One region of the Gordonia sp. NPDC058843 genome, then DNA from elsewhere that is predicted to be linked to it. Evidence: riboswitches for the same ligand, from Rfam matches in the RefSeq annotation. Region 1 holds a riboswitch; the other holds the start of a gene.
What was found. Region 1 has a riboswitch for cobalamin ahead of ACFW3F_RS05700 (ABC transporter substrate-binding protein). Riboswitches for the same ligand answer to the same signal wherever they lie in the genome.

Region 2: linked by a shared signal. The riboswitch ahead of ACFW3F_RS22190 (FecCD family ABC transporter permease) and the one ahead of ACFW3F_RS05700 (ABC transporter substrate-binding protein) in region 1 are both predicted to bind cobalamin.

Annotation. Positions count from the first base shown of each region.
Region 1 covers NZ_JBHYNC010000005.1:134,528-140,543, forward strand. The annotation lists gene ACFW3F_RS05685 (GMC family oxidoreductase N-terminal domain-containing protein) at 1-859, opposite strand, end outside; gene ACFW3F_RS05690 (flavin-containing monooxygenase) at 856-2,445, opposite strand; gene ACFW3F_RS05695 (TetR/AcrR family transcriptional regulator) at 2,426-3,019, opposite strand; cobalamin riboswitch at 3,086-3,222, shown strand; gene ACFW3F_RS05700 (ABC transporter substrate-binding protein) at 3,233-4,843, shown strand; gene ACFW3F_RS05705 (ABC transporter permease) at 4,851-5,825, shown strand; gene ACFW3F_RS05710 (ATP-binding cassette domain-containing protein) at 5,822-6,016, shown strand, end outside.
Region 2 covers NZ_JBHYNC010000049.1:10,466-16,481, reverse strand. The annotation lists gene ACFW3F_RS22205 (DUF222 domain-containing protein) at 1-866, opposite strand, end outside; gene ACFW3F_RS22200 (ABC transporter substrate-binding protein) at 1,073-2,110, opposite strand; gene ACFW3F_RS22195 (ABC transporter ATP-binding protein) at 2,158-2,988, opposite strand; gene ACFW3F_RS22190 (FecCD family ABC transporter permease) at 2,985-4,064, opposite strand; cobalamin riboswitch at 4,112-4,293, opposite strand; gene ACFW3F_RS22185 (L-lactate dehydrogenase) at 4,442-5,395, shown strand; gene ACFW3F_RS22180 (excalibur calcium-binding domain-containing protein) at 5,532-5,804, shown strand; gene ACFW3F_RS22175 (YoaK family protein) at 5,872-6,016, shown strand, end outside.

The DNA.
Region 1 (6,016 bases):
GGTGGCCGCCCTGCTGCATGTCCAGCAGCAGCTTGTTGGTGCCGTACGTGCCGGCGGCGAACACGACGTGATCCGCGGTGACGGTGCTGCGCCCGCGGCGCGACCAGCGACGACCGGACCGGTGTGAGCCGACGACGTACCCGCCCTCCGGTCGCGGGCGGACGGAGTCCACCGTGGTCATCGGAATGACCTCGGCGCCCGCCTGTTCGGCCAGGTAGAGGTAGTTCTTGACGAGCGTGTTCTTCGCGCCCACCGGGCAGCCGGTCATACACGCGCCGCAGTCGGTGCAACCGGTGCGCGCGGGTCCCGCACCACCGAAGAAGGGGTCGTCGACGGTCTTGCCCGCCTCGCCGAAGAACACGCCGACGGGGGTGTGGACGAAGGTGCCCCCGGCGCCCATCTCCTCGGCGACCTTGCGGAACACCCGGTCGGCCGGCGTCACCTTCGGATATGTGGTCACGCCCAGCATGCGCGAGGCCTGGTCGTAATACGGGTCGAGCTCGGATGCCCAATCGGTGATCGATCCCCAGTGCGGGTCGTCGAAAAAGGCCGGGAGCGGGCGGTACAGCGTGTTCGCGTAGTTGAGCGAACCACCACCGACTCCGGCACCGGCCATGACGAGGACGTCACGGAGCAGATGCATGCGCTGTACGCCGAAGAGGCCGAGCGCGGGCGCCCAGACGTAGTCCTTGAGGCGCCAGCTCGTCTTGGGTAGATCGCTGTCGGCGAAACGCCGTCCGGATTCGATGACCGCGACGCGGTAGCCCTTCTCGGTGAGTCGCAGGGCCGCGACCGAACCGCCGAAACCGGAGCCGATGACGACGGCATCGTAGTGTTCGGGGACAGGGTTGGAACTCACGGTGCGACGGTCCTCTCGGTGTCGGATTCGGTGTCGGATTCAGTTGCGCTGGAAGTGGTGTCGGATCGGTCGAGGGGTGCGGCCGCGACGGGGATCGCGTCGTCGAAACGGTGGTCGGTGGGGTCGAACGACGACATCATCCGGCGGAAGTCGCTTGTGAACTTCGGCCACATGACCGAGTTGCGCCCGGTGGAATCGAGATACCAGCTCGAGCATCCGCCGGAATTCCACACGGTCCGTTCCAGTTCGGGGTCCAGGTCCGCGTTGTAGCTCTCCTGCGCGGACTCGGTGACCTCGAAGGCCGAATGACCGTTGCGCGACAGCTCGGAGATGGCCTTGCTCATGTAGTAGGCCTGGGGCTCCAGCATGAGCACGATCGAACTGTGCCCGAGGTTGGTGTTGGGCCCGTACAGGAAGAACAGGTTCGGGAAGCCGTGCACCTCGACCCCGCGGTAGGCGCGCGGCGACCCCGCCCATGCCTGCGCGAGGGTTCGGCCGTCGCGGCCGGTGATGGCGTGTGCGATGGGAGGCTGTGTCGGCGTGAAACCGGTCGCGAAGACAACCGTGTCGAGTTCGTGTTCCCGACCCGCGTCGTCGACGGCGCCGCGCGCGGTGAGGCGGGTGATGGCCCCGGTGACGGTGGCGTTTTCCCGTTGCAACGCCGGGAACCACTTGTTGGTCAACAGCATTCGCTTGCACCCGATGGTGTAGTCGGGGGTGAGCCGGCGACGCAGCGCGCGGTCACGCACCTGGATCCGCAGCTGTGCCAGCGCGATGGTCTTGGCGATCGGGAGCAGCTTGGGATTGCGGGCCATCATGAGGACGTAGGCCTCGCGATAGGTCCACACCATCCGCCGCACGAGTCGGTGGACACCGGGCACGCGGCGATAGAGCGCGCGTTCGAGCGTGCCGATGTTGCGGTCCATACGCGGTACGACCCAGGCGGGTGTGCGCTGGAAGACCGTGAGATGTCCGACCTCGTCGACGATCTCGGGCACGATCTGAATCGCCGACGCGCCGGTGCCGACGATCGCGACACGGCGACCGCGGAGATCGTGCGAGTGATCCCACTGGGCGGAATGGAACACGGTGCCGGTGAACTCGTCGGCACCGGCGACCGGCGGCAGCCCCGGCTCCGACAGTGCGCCCGGTGCTGCGACCAGATAGCGGCAGCGGATCTCGCCATTCGTCGTGGCCACGACCCATTGCTGCGTCGTACCGTCCCAGCGCGCCGAGGTCAGGGCGCAGTTGTACCGGATCTGGTCGGCGAAATCGGCTGCGACCGAACGTAGATAGTGGTGGATCTCGTGGCGCCGACCGTAGGTGTTGGACCAGTCCGGGTTGGGCGCGAACGACAGGGAGTACAGCGACGTCGGAACGTCGCAGGCCGCACCCGGGTAGTCGTTCTCACGCCAGACGCCGCCGGCGCCGTCCGCGCGTTCGATGGCGAGGGTCTGCAGCTGTGGATGGTCGGTACGCAGCCGATGGAGTGCGGCGAGTCCGCCGAAGCCGACGCCGACGACGAGGACATCGACGCGCTGCGGCAACGTGCTTGGACGCAGGGGATCAGGACTGAGTTCGGTCATGGGTCAGCAGTTCCTTCCAGACGGGCAGGAGATGGTCGAGTAGAGCGCGGTCGGCGTCTGGCGATCGCAGGATGCGCGAGACCGCGAGACCGCGGGCGAGTTCGATGGAGAGCTCGAGTTCGGCAGTGGTGTATCGGTCGCCGAACAACTCGGCGCAACCCACGGCGAGCGCGTCGGACACCTGCTGTTCGAGCGGGATGATCGCGGTCCGCAGGCCGACATCGCACCGGGCGGCGACCCACAATTCGAGTGCGGCGTCGAACAGCGGGCCGCTGAACGCCTCGATGAGGATCTCCAATCCCTCGTCACCGGTGCGCGGACGGGACAGGATCTCGGCGAGACGACGCTCGACGAGGTGCCCAACCGCCGCAACCACCAGGGACTCCCGGGTGGGGAAGTGGTGCAGGAGCGCGCCCCGCGAGATGCCCGCGCGGCGGTTCACCTCCTGCGTCGTGGTGGCTGCGTAACCGACGTCGACGAGGGCATCGACCGCGGCGTCGAGAATGAGCGCACGCGTGGTCGCGGTGCGTTCGGCCTGCGTGCGTCGGCGCGGGGCTCGGGTGGGCTCGGTCACATCGGCGACGATAGCACAAACAGTCCGGACTGCTTGTAAGTTTTCGTATAAGTCGCCGACCTGGCAGGCAAGTGCGATGTCGTGATTGTCCACTCCGTACGATGTCCGAGACGCAAGGGAACCCGGTGAGAATCCGGGGCTGTCCCGCAACTGTGACCCGACCTCGATCGGGAAGCCAGATCGCTTGCGTCTTCGCGACCCACGAGGATGGACATGAAAAATTCAAGATCGACAGCTGCGCACGCAGCTCCCGTATTCACCCGGCGCGGGCTGCTGCGCGGAGCCGGCGGGATCGCCGGCCTGGCCGGACTCGGTGCGGTGGGGCTTCTCACCGGTTGTGCCGACCGGCCGAGCCCGGCAGGCGCCCCGAGCGGGGGCACCCCGGTCCCGGGCGGCACGCTCCGCGTGGTCTTCGCGGGGACCTCGGCGACCGCCGATGTGCTCGACCCGCACGTCGTCGGCCACTCGGCCGGCGGAGCGCTCTCCAAAGCGGTGTGGGATCACCTCGTCGACTACAACAACGATCTCACCCTCGACTATCGGCTCGCCGAGTCCCTGGAACCGAACGCTGACGGCTCCCAGTGGCGGATGGGGTTGCGCCGCGGCGTCGAATTCAGTGACGGTTCACCGTTCACGTCCCGCGACGTGATGTGGAGTCTCGAGCGCATGCTCGACGAGGAGAAACCGTCGGCCGGCGACCTGGACATCATCGACTTCTCCCGCACCCGCCCCGACGGTGACCACGCCGTCGTGGTGTCGATGAAAGAGCCTGTCGCGGACTTCGGTTCGGTCCTCGCCGGCTGGTACGTCTACGTGATCAAGTACGGTACAACCGAATTCACGCCGTCCTCGCTTCCGGTGGGGACCGGCCCGTTCGTCCTGCAGTCGTGGTCGCCGGGTGACCGGTCGGTGCTGACCCGTAACGACAAGCACTGGGATCGGCGGCCGCACCTCGAGGGGCTGGAGATCCTCCAGGTCGCCGAAGCCGACGCCAGGTTCAACGCGTTCGGCTCGCAGGAGGCCGACGTCGTCTACGAACTGTCCCCGGCGCAGGGCAACATCTTGCGATCGCAGTCCGACGTCTACCTCGTCACGCCGCCGGTGGGCACGATGAGCTCGTTCACGATGCGCACCGACCTCGCGCCGTTCGACGATCCGCGAGTGCGGGAGGCGCTCAAACTGGCGGTGGACCGGCAGGCGATGGTCGACAAGGTGTACTACGGTTTCGCCGAGGTCGGCAACGACCTGTACGGCAAGGGTGCGCCGTTCTACGCCGACATGCCGCAACGGTCGTACGACCCGGAACGGGCTCGACGCCTGCTTCGGGAGGCGGGCAAGGAGAACCTCGTCGTCACCCTGCACACCGCGGACGTCAGTCCCGGCCAGTTGGAGTCGGCGACCCTGTTCGCCGAGCAGGCCAAGGCCGCCGGGATCACCGTGAACCTGGCCGTCGAGCCGGGCGACACCTACTTCTCCCAGGTCGTCGGGTCCAAGCCGCTGACCCAATCCGGTTGGTGGAACTACAGTCTCGACTACTTCTACGGGCAGACTCTCACCTCGGATGCGCCGGCCAACGCGACCGGATGGCGCCGTCCCCAGTGGGACGCGACCTTCGCCCAGGCTCGCGCCGAGATGGATCCGGCTCGTCGCGGGGAGCTGTACCAGGAACTGCAGGACGAACTCTGGAACGACAGCGGCTACCTCGTCCACAGTTTCGCCTTGCAACCGACGGGCGTTCGCAACACCGTGCAAGGCATCACCGACGGGGTCCCCGGCACCGGACAGTGGGCCTCCTTCACGGGCACCTGGCTCCAGCAGCGCTAGGCGAGCCGTGTTGCGGTATGTCGCGGGCCGACTCGCCGGGGCGCTGGCCGTGCTTGTCGTGGTGGCGGTGTCGATCTTCGTGCTGTTCGAACTGCTGCCGGGTGATGCGGCCACGACCCGGATGTCGAGAGGTGCCGCGGGCCAGGCGGATCCGGCGCAGGTGGCCGCGCTGCGGGCCGAGTTGGGACTGGACCGTCCGGCGTTCGTGCGGTTCGTCGAGTGGGCGGGTGGCTTCCTCTCCGGCGACCTGGGGGTCTCGCAGCTCTCAGGCCGCCCGGTCGCCGAGATCCTGGACGGGCGCCTGGCGAATTCGGCCGTGCTCGCTGTCGTCACCGTCGTCGTCCTCGTGCCGGTGGCGTTGGCGATCGGCGTGGCCGCCGGCGCGCGGCCGGGTTCGCGATGGGACAGGTTGCTCAGTACCGCGGCGCTCGCGGCGGAATCCGTTCCGGCGTTCGTGGTCGGGGTCGTACTCATCGCCTGGGTGGCGATCGGGATGGGTGTGCTGCCCGCGGTCTCGCTCGTACCGGCAGGCACCTCGGCGCTCGACCGTCCGGAAGTGCTGGTACTGCCGGTGATGTGCCTGCTCATCGGGCTCGCGCCGCATCCCGTGCGACTCGTCCGTGCGCAGATGGCGGAAACGATGCGCACGCCGTACATCTCGGCGGCACGCGCGAACGGGGTCGGCGAGTTCCGTCTCGTCGTGCGCCATGCGGCACCCAACGCGATCTCGGCGTCGGTCCAACCGCTGGCCGGAGCTGTCGTCGGGCTCGTCGGCGGCATCGCGGTCATCGAGATCGTGTTCGCGTATCCGGGTGTGGCGCATGAACTCCTGCGGGCCATCTCCGGACGCGATCTGATCTTCGTGCAGTCGGTGGCCGTGCTGCTGGCCGCGTACGGACTCCTCGTCTACCTTCTCGCCGACCTCGTGGCGCTCGGATCGTCGCCGGCTGCGCGTGCCGTCATCGGACGGAGGCGTTCATGACTGACCGATCCCGCCGGCTCGTCGGCCCCGCGGTGGTGTTGGCCGTCCTCGTGATCGTCATCGTGCTCGGGCCCTTCGTCGCACCGTTCTCGCCGACCGCGACCGCATCGGTGCCGTTCGAGCTACCGTCGTCGACTCATTGGCTCGGTACCGATTTCGTCGGACGCGACGTGATGTCGCGGATTCTGCAC
Region 2 (6,016 bases), on a different contig from region 1:
AGGCCGTCCTCGAGGACAGCCTTGAGAAGTGCGTTGAGTGCGTCGTGGTTGATCTGGGCGGGGGTCCGGTCGTCGCGGTCGGCGGCGGCGGCGAGAACGTCGGGGTCGGCGTCGTCGACCGAACCGGTCGGCGAGTGCGGGTCGCCTGGGTTGTTCATGCCGGGTTTGGCCCAGACGGCCAAGAGCATGGTGATGCGGGCGGCGAGTTCGGGGGTGAGGGTGCCGGTGAGTTTGGCGGTGCCGTCGGCGCGTTGGCGGTTGACCCACAGATTCCGGCGCCTTTTGCGTTCCGAATCGTCGGTGAGGGTGCCGTCGGGATCGAGGTGGGCGAGCAGACGGGCACCCAACTGGGTGATGTCGGCGGGCGTGTGATCGACGGCGATCCCGGCCATCTGTCGTTCGGCCGCGACTTTCACATCGTGTGCGACGGCGTGCGGTATCTGGTCGAGGACATCGAGGGCGGCCTGCACGTGTGCAGAGCCGACCGCTCCTGCGGCGAAAGCCTCGGCGAAGCAGGGGTGTTCGGGTTGCAGGACCTCGCCGCCGAGGCTGGTGCGGGTGGCGGTGGCATCCATCTGCTTACGGCGCCGCATCGGGTTGGAGACCCGCAGCCGGTGGGTCATGAACTGCATGAGTGTTCGGCAGCCTGCTTTGCGGGGCAGGTCGCGGGCCTCGACTTGATCGATCTGGCGGTCACCGGCGACGGTCAACCGGGCGATGGCACGTTCGGTATCGGCTGCCACATCAGCCAACTCGGCATCGGTACACGGCGACAGGTCGACGGACTGCAGTTCATCGAGGATCGCATGCAACTCGGTCACCAACTCGACGGCACGCGGTTGCGGCGTAGCGGGCTCGTCAGACATGGCCACCCCCGGAGAACCGTTGCTGCGAATGTGTGTTCGAGTGTACACCAACACGGGCACATGGCAACCCTAAAAACTATGTTGTGCAACGCTATTCGACGGCGAGAACTTGTCAGTGCCTCGTGGTAGGGGTGTACTGAAATGTCCGTGGGGCGGCGGCACAACAATCGCCGCCGCCCTACGCGTTCTACAGGGCGTCCCGCGACTCACTCCAGCCAGTTGTTGCCCCCGAGGTCGAGTTGCGCGACGTCGAGCGACGGCGTGATCCCGGATTCGGGTGCAAGGCCATGATTCTCCAGGACATTGCGCATGATCTCGGCGGCGTCGATGTTCAGTGGGCTCGACACCCACATCGCGTACGGAAGGTTCACGAATCGGTTCTCGCGCACCGCCTTCAGGTTCCGGCTCGCCGGGTTCGAGCGCAGTGCGGCGATCTTCTCCTCGACCGACTGGCCGGGATAGTCGACGAACACGATGACGTCGGGGTCCGCGGTGGTGAGGCGCTCCCAGCTGACGGCGGTCCAGGTGTCCTCGATGTCCTCGGTCGCGTTGCGGGCGCCGGCGGCGTCGATGATGCCCTGCGGGCCGCCGAAGGATCCGGAGGAGAAGATGGTGTCGGAGACGCTGTCGAACACAAAGACCGTGGGTTTGTCGGCGGGCTGCGGTGCCGCGCGCAGCTTTTCGAGGCGATCGCCCACCTCGTCGGCCGCGGCGGCGCCCTGGTCGGGATTGCCGGTGATGGTGCCGATGTTCCGCAGATCGGTGTCGAGCGCGACCCACGGGTCCATGGTGCCGCGCTGCGCCTCACCCTCGACCTGCCGGCACGCCTCGGACTGCTGGTACACGTCGATGCCGTGCGGGGCCAGGATCTCCGGCGTGATGCCGCGCGACTCGCTCATTCCGTAGTTGTATCCGGCATACAACACCTGGGGTTTCGCCGCGACGATGTTCTCGAGCGTGGGACGTTCGGTCGCGACCTCGTTCAGTGTGTCCACTTGAGGTCCGTACTCGAGCCGGAGGACGTCCTTGTCCCGGGCGAGCGCACTCACGGCCACCATCTTGTCCCGGGCGCCTGCCGCCAGCGCGATCGCGATCATGCCGCCGTCGTTGACGAACAACCGGTCGAGAGGCTGTGGGAATGCGACATCTGCGCCGCAGTTGGTCACGGTCACACTGCTTTCCGACGCCGCGGAGCTGTCGGTTCCACAGGCGGTGGCGGCGCCGAGCGTCAGGGCGGCGACCATGATGGCAGCGGGGGTTCGGAAGGTGTGCGTACTCAGGGGATTTCCTCTCACGGGATGTCTTTCGTCAGAGCTCGGGGAACAGAGGTGGTCGGGGAGTTCAGCAGGAGGTGGGGCAGGCCGGTGGACGGATGGGTGACGACGGTCCCGGAGACCTCGAAGACGTCCGCCAGCAGATCCGGCGTCAGCACCTCGATCGGTGGTCCGTGCGCGACCACTCCACCGTCGGAAACCACTGCGACGGAATCGAAGTGACGGAGGACAAGATCCAGGTCGTGCATAGCCGCGAGGACGGTGGCGTCGAGCTCGTCGAGGATCTCCATGAGCCGCAGACGCCACGCGGCGTCCAGATGATTGGTCGGTTCGTCGAGCACCAGGATCGGGGTCTGCTGCGCGAGTGCGCGGGCGAGGACGACGCGGTGTCGTTCACCGCCGGATAGCTGGGTGCATGCACGAGAACCCCAACCGTCGAGGCCGACCTGTGCCAGAACGTCACCGACCACCGTCGAATCGTCGGAGCTCCCGGTGGACCACGCCGACCGGTACGGGGTCCGGCCGAGGCCGACCGCTTCGGCGACCGTCAGTTCAGCGGACGGTTGTTCCTCTTGGCCCACCACCGCTATCGACATCGCGCGGCGTCGGGACGGGATGTGATGCAGGTCGTCACCGCCCACCTCGACGGTGCCTGCGACCGGACGTTCGAGACCGCACAGCGTGCGCAACAGGGTGCTCTTGCCCGCACCGTTGGGACCGACGATGGCCAGTCGGGTGCCCGCCGGCACGTCGAGATCGACGTTCCGCAGGATGACGCGACCGCCCCGCCTGCAGCCGAGCGCGTTCGTGCGCAACGCCATCGACTCGACTCGTGGTGAACTCGTCATGAGCCACCGCCGAACACATACTGGCGTCGGCCCATGAGGAACAGGAAGATCGGCGCGCCGATCAGACCGGTCACGATGCCGAGGGGCATCTCGCGTGGCGCGGCGGCCACCCGGGAGATGACGTCGACCCACACCAGGAACAGTGCGCCGCCGCAGACCGCCACCGGCAGCATCGCCCGGTGGGTGGCGCCGACCAGAAGCCGGGCGGCATGCGGGACGATGAGACCCACGAAGCCGATGCCGCCGGCGACGGCCACGAGCACGCCGACCAGGACGGCCTGAATCCCGAACAGCGCGTTGCGCATCGCCCGCACCGGGACGCCGAGTGACGTCGCGGTGTCCGTGCCGGCCGCATAGGCGTCGAGCCAGGAGTGGATGGCGAGCATCGCGATCACGGTGACCACGACGACCGTTCCGGCGATCTGCACCTTCGCCCAGGTGGCCCCCGCGACGCTGCCCAGCATCCAGAACATCACGTTGTCGGCGGCGTGCGGGTCGGCGGCGGTGAACACCAGTAGTGACGACAACGCCATGAACGCCGACGACAACACCACTCCGGACAGGATGAGCCGCAGTGCGGTGAGCCCGCCCTGTGCGCGAGCGACCAGATACACCGTGACGGTGGCGGCGAGCGCACCGAGGAGCGCGCCGCCGGAGAGCGCCCACACCCCGAGGCCGGTGAGCACGCCGAGCGTCATGACGGCGGTGGCCCCGACGGCGGCACCGGCGGACACACCCAGCAGGTAGGGCTCGGCGAGCGGGTTGCGGACCAGGGCCTGCATGAGCGCACCAGCCAATGCGAGCCCGGCTCCGACGAGCGCGGCCAGGACGGACCGGGGCAGGCGGAGATCCCAGATGATCACGGCGTGCGCCGAGTCGAGTTCCGCTCCGGTCACGCGACCGATGACGGTGTGCCACACGTCGCCGACGGGGATGGTCTCGGCGCCGAACGCGGTGGCCAGCGCGATGCTGAGGAGGGTGAGGACGAGCAGTGCTGCGGCTAGCGGCGTCGACGGGAGTCGCCGAACCGACGATGCGGTGGCGATCTCGGTCGTGCCGTCGGTACGACGGGACACGGACTGGTACGGCCTTACGGTCTGGGTATCTGTGCGCGAGATACACGGTGGACTCGAGCGAGAGCGGCCGGTATTCGGACTCGGGTTCGTCCGGAGCCGACGCCTTCCCGGGTCGCCCCAGTGGCTTGTGCCGAATCCGTCCCCCATACCGCTGCGCGCCAGTCCCGGATTCGCACCGGGTTCCCTGACACCCACGTGTGCGGGTGTGACCGTTCTCGCGGCTGAACCTACCAGCAACGATCCGCGACACGTGAGCCAGATGTCGCGAGCCGTGGCTCTGGGCGCAACGATGCGCGACATCAACCCCGCAGGTTTCCTACCGCCCCCTTTAGGCTGAGTCCAGACGATCGATGACCCCGACGCGGAACGGTGAACCGATGGACGTACGAGACACGAAGCTGGCCATCATCGGGGCGGGCGCGGTGGGCACCGCGATCGCGTATTCGTCCCTGATCCGGGGTGTCGCGCGGACGATCGCACTCCTCGACATCGACGCCGCCAAGGTGACCGCTGAGGTGCTGGACATGTCTCACGGGCTCGAGTTCGTCCCGCGTGCGGACATCATCGGGTCCGACGACGTGTCGGTGTGCGCGGACGCCGACGTGGTGGTGTTCACCGCCGGCGCGAAGCAGAAGCCCGGTCAGTCGCGCCTCGAATTGGCCGAGGCGACAATCGATCTGACGCGTGCCATCTTGCCGGGGGTCCTCGCGGTGGCCCCGGATGCGATCTATGTGATGGTCACCAACCCGGTCGACATCGTCACCTACGCGGCCCAGGAGATCAGCGGATTGTCGCCCAGTCAGGTCTTCGGTTCGGGCACCGTTCTCGACTCGTCGCGACTGCGGTTCCTGCTCGCGCAGCACTGCGGGGTCGCGGTGCAGAGCGTGCACTCCTACATCGCCGGCGAGCACGGCGACACCGAGATCCCGCTGTGGAGTTCGGCGACGATCGGTGGGGTACCGCTGACGTCGTGGAAACCGCTCCCCGGTCGACCGGCGCTGGATGCCGTTGCGCGCGAACGTATCCACCACGAGGTGGTCCACGCCGCTTACACCATCATCGAGGGCAAGGGGGCCACGAACTATGCGATCGGTCTGGCGTCGACACGCATCGTCGAGGCGATCCTGAACAACGAGCACCGGGTGTTGCCGGTATCGACGCGCACCGACGGCATCGAGGGGCTCGACGGTGTGTGTCTCTCGCTGCCGACGGTGGTCGACCGCGGCGGCGCGCAGACACGGCTCGATGTCCCGTTGTCGGAATCAGAGCGAGCGGGTCTGCTGGCGTCGGCGGAGACGCTGCGCGGGATGCAGGCGCGGTTCGGGTTCTAGGGGGTGGGCTCCGAGACCACTGTGTCCATCGGCCGGACCAATCTTCACGATGAGTGCGACTTTCGACGATGCGACCCCGTACTGTCACCTCGTCACGATGAGGTGTCGGGGGACACACAGAAGAAGGTCAAGCACGATGCGTTGCTCACGAAAGATGGTCCTCGGATTCCTGGCTGCGGCGTCCATGACGATCGCTCCGCTGATGATGGCGGCACCCGCCTCGGCGGCGACCGACTACGCCAACTGCTCCGAACTCAACGCCGACTATCCGCATGGTGTCGGCAAGACCGGAGCCGTCGACTCGACGTCGGGTACCCCGGTCACGACCTTCACCGTCGACGACGATCTGTACGACGCCAACACCGAGAGTGACCGCGACAAGGACGGCATCGCCTGCGAGAAGCGCTGAGCGCGATCAGCCGCTGACGAGGCCGCCTCCCTGCGACGGTCCGGGGCGCGGCGTTAGATTCGTGCCCATGGCGGCTCCACGCGGCAGATACCCGGGCAGCGGACACATCGACGTCACGATCGCGGCGTCGCTGCTGTTCCTGGCCGGGTTGATCGACGCCATCGCGTTCTTCGTGCTCAAGGGCAGCTTCGTCGCCTTCATGTCCGGCAACT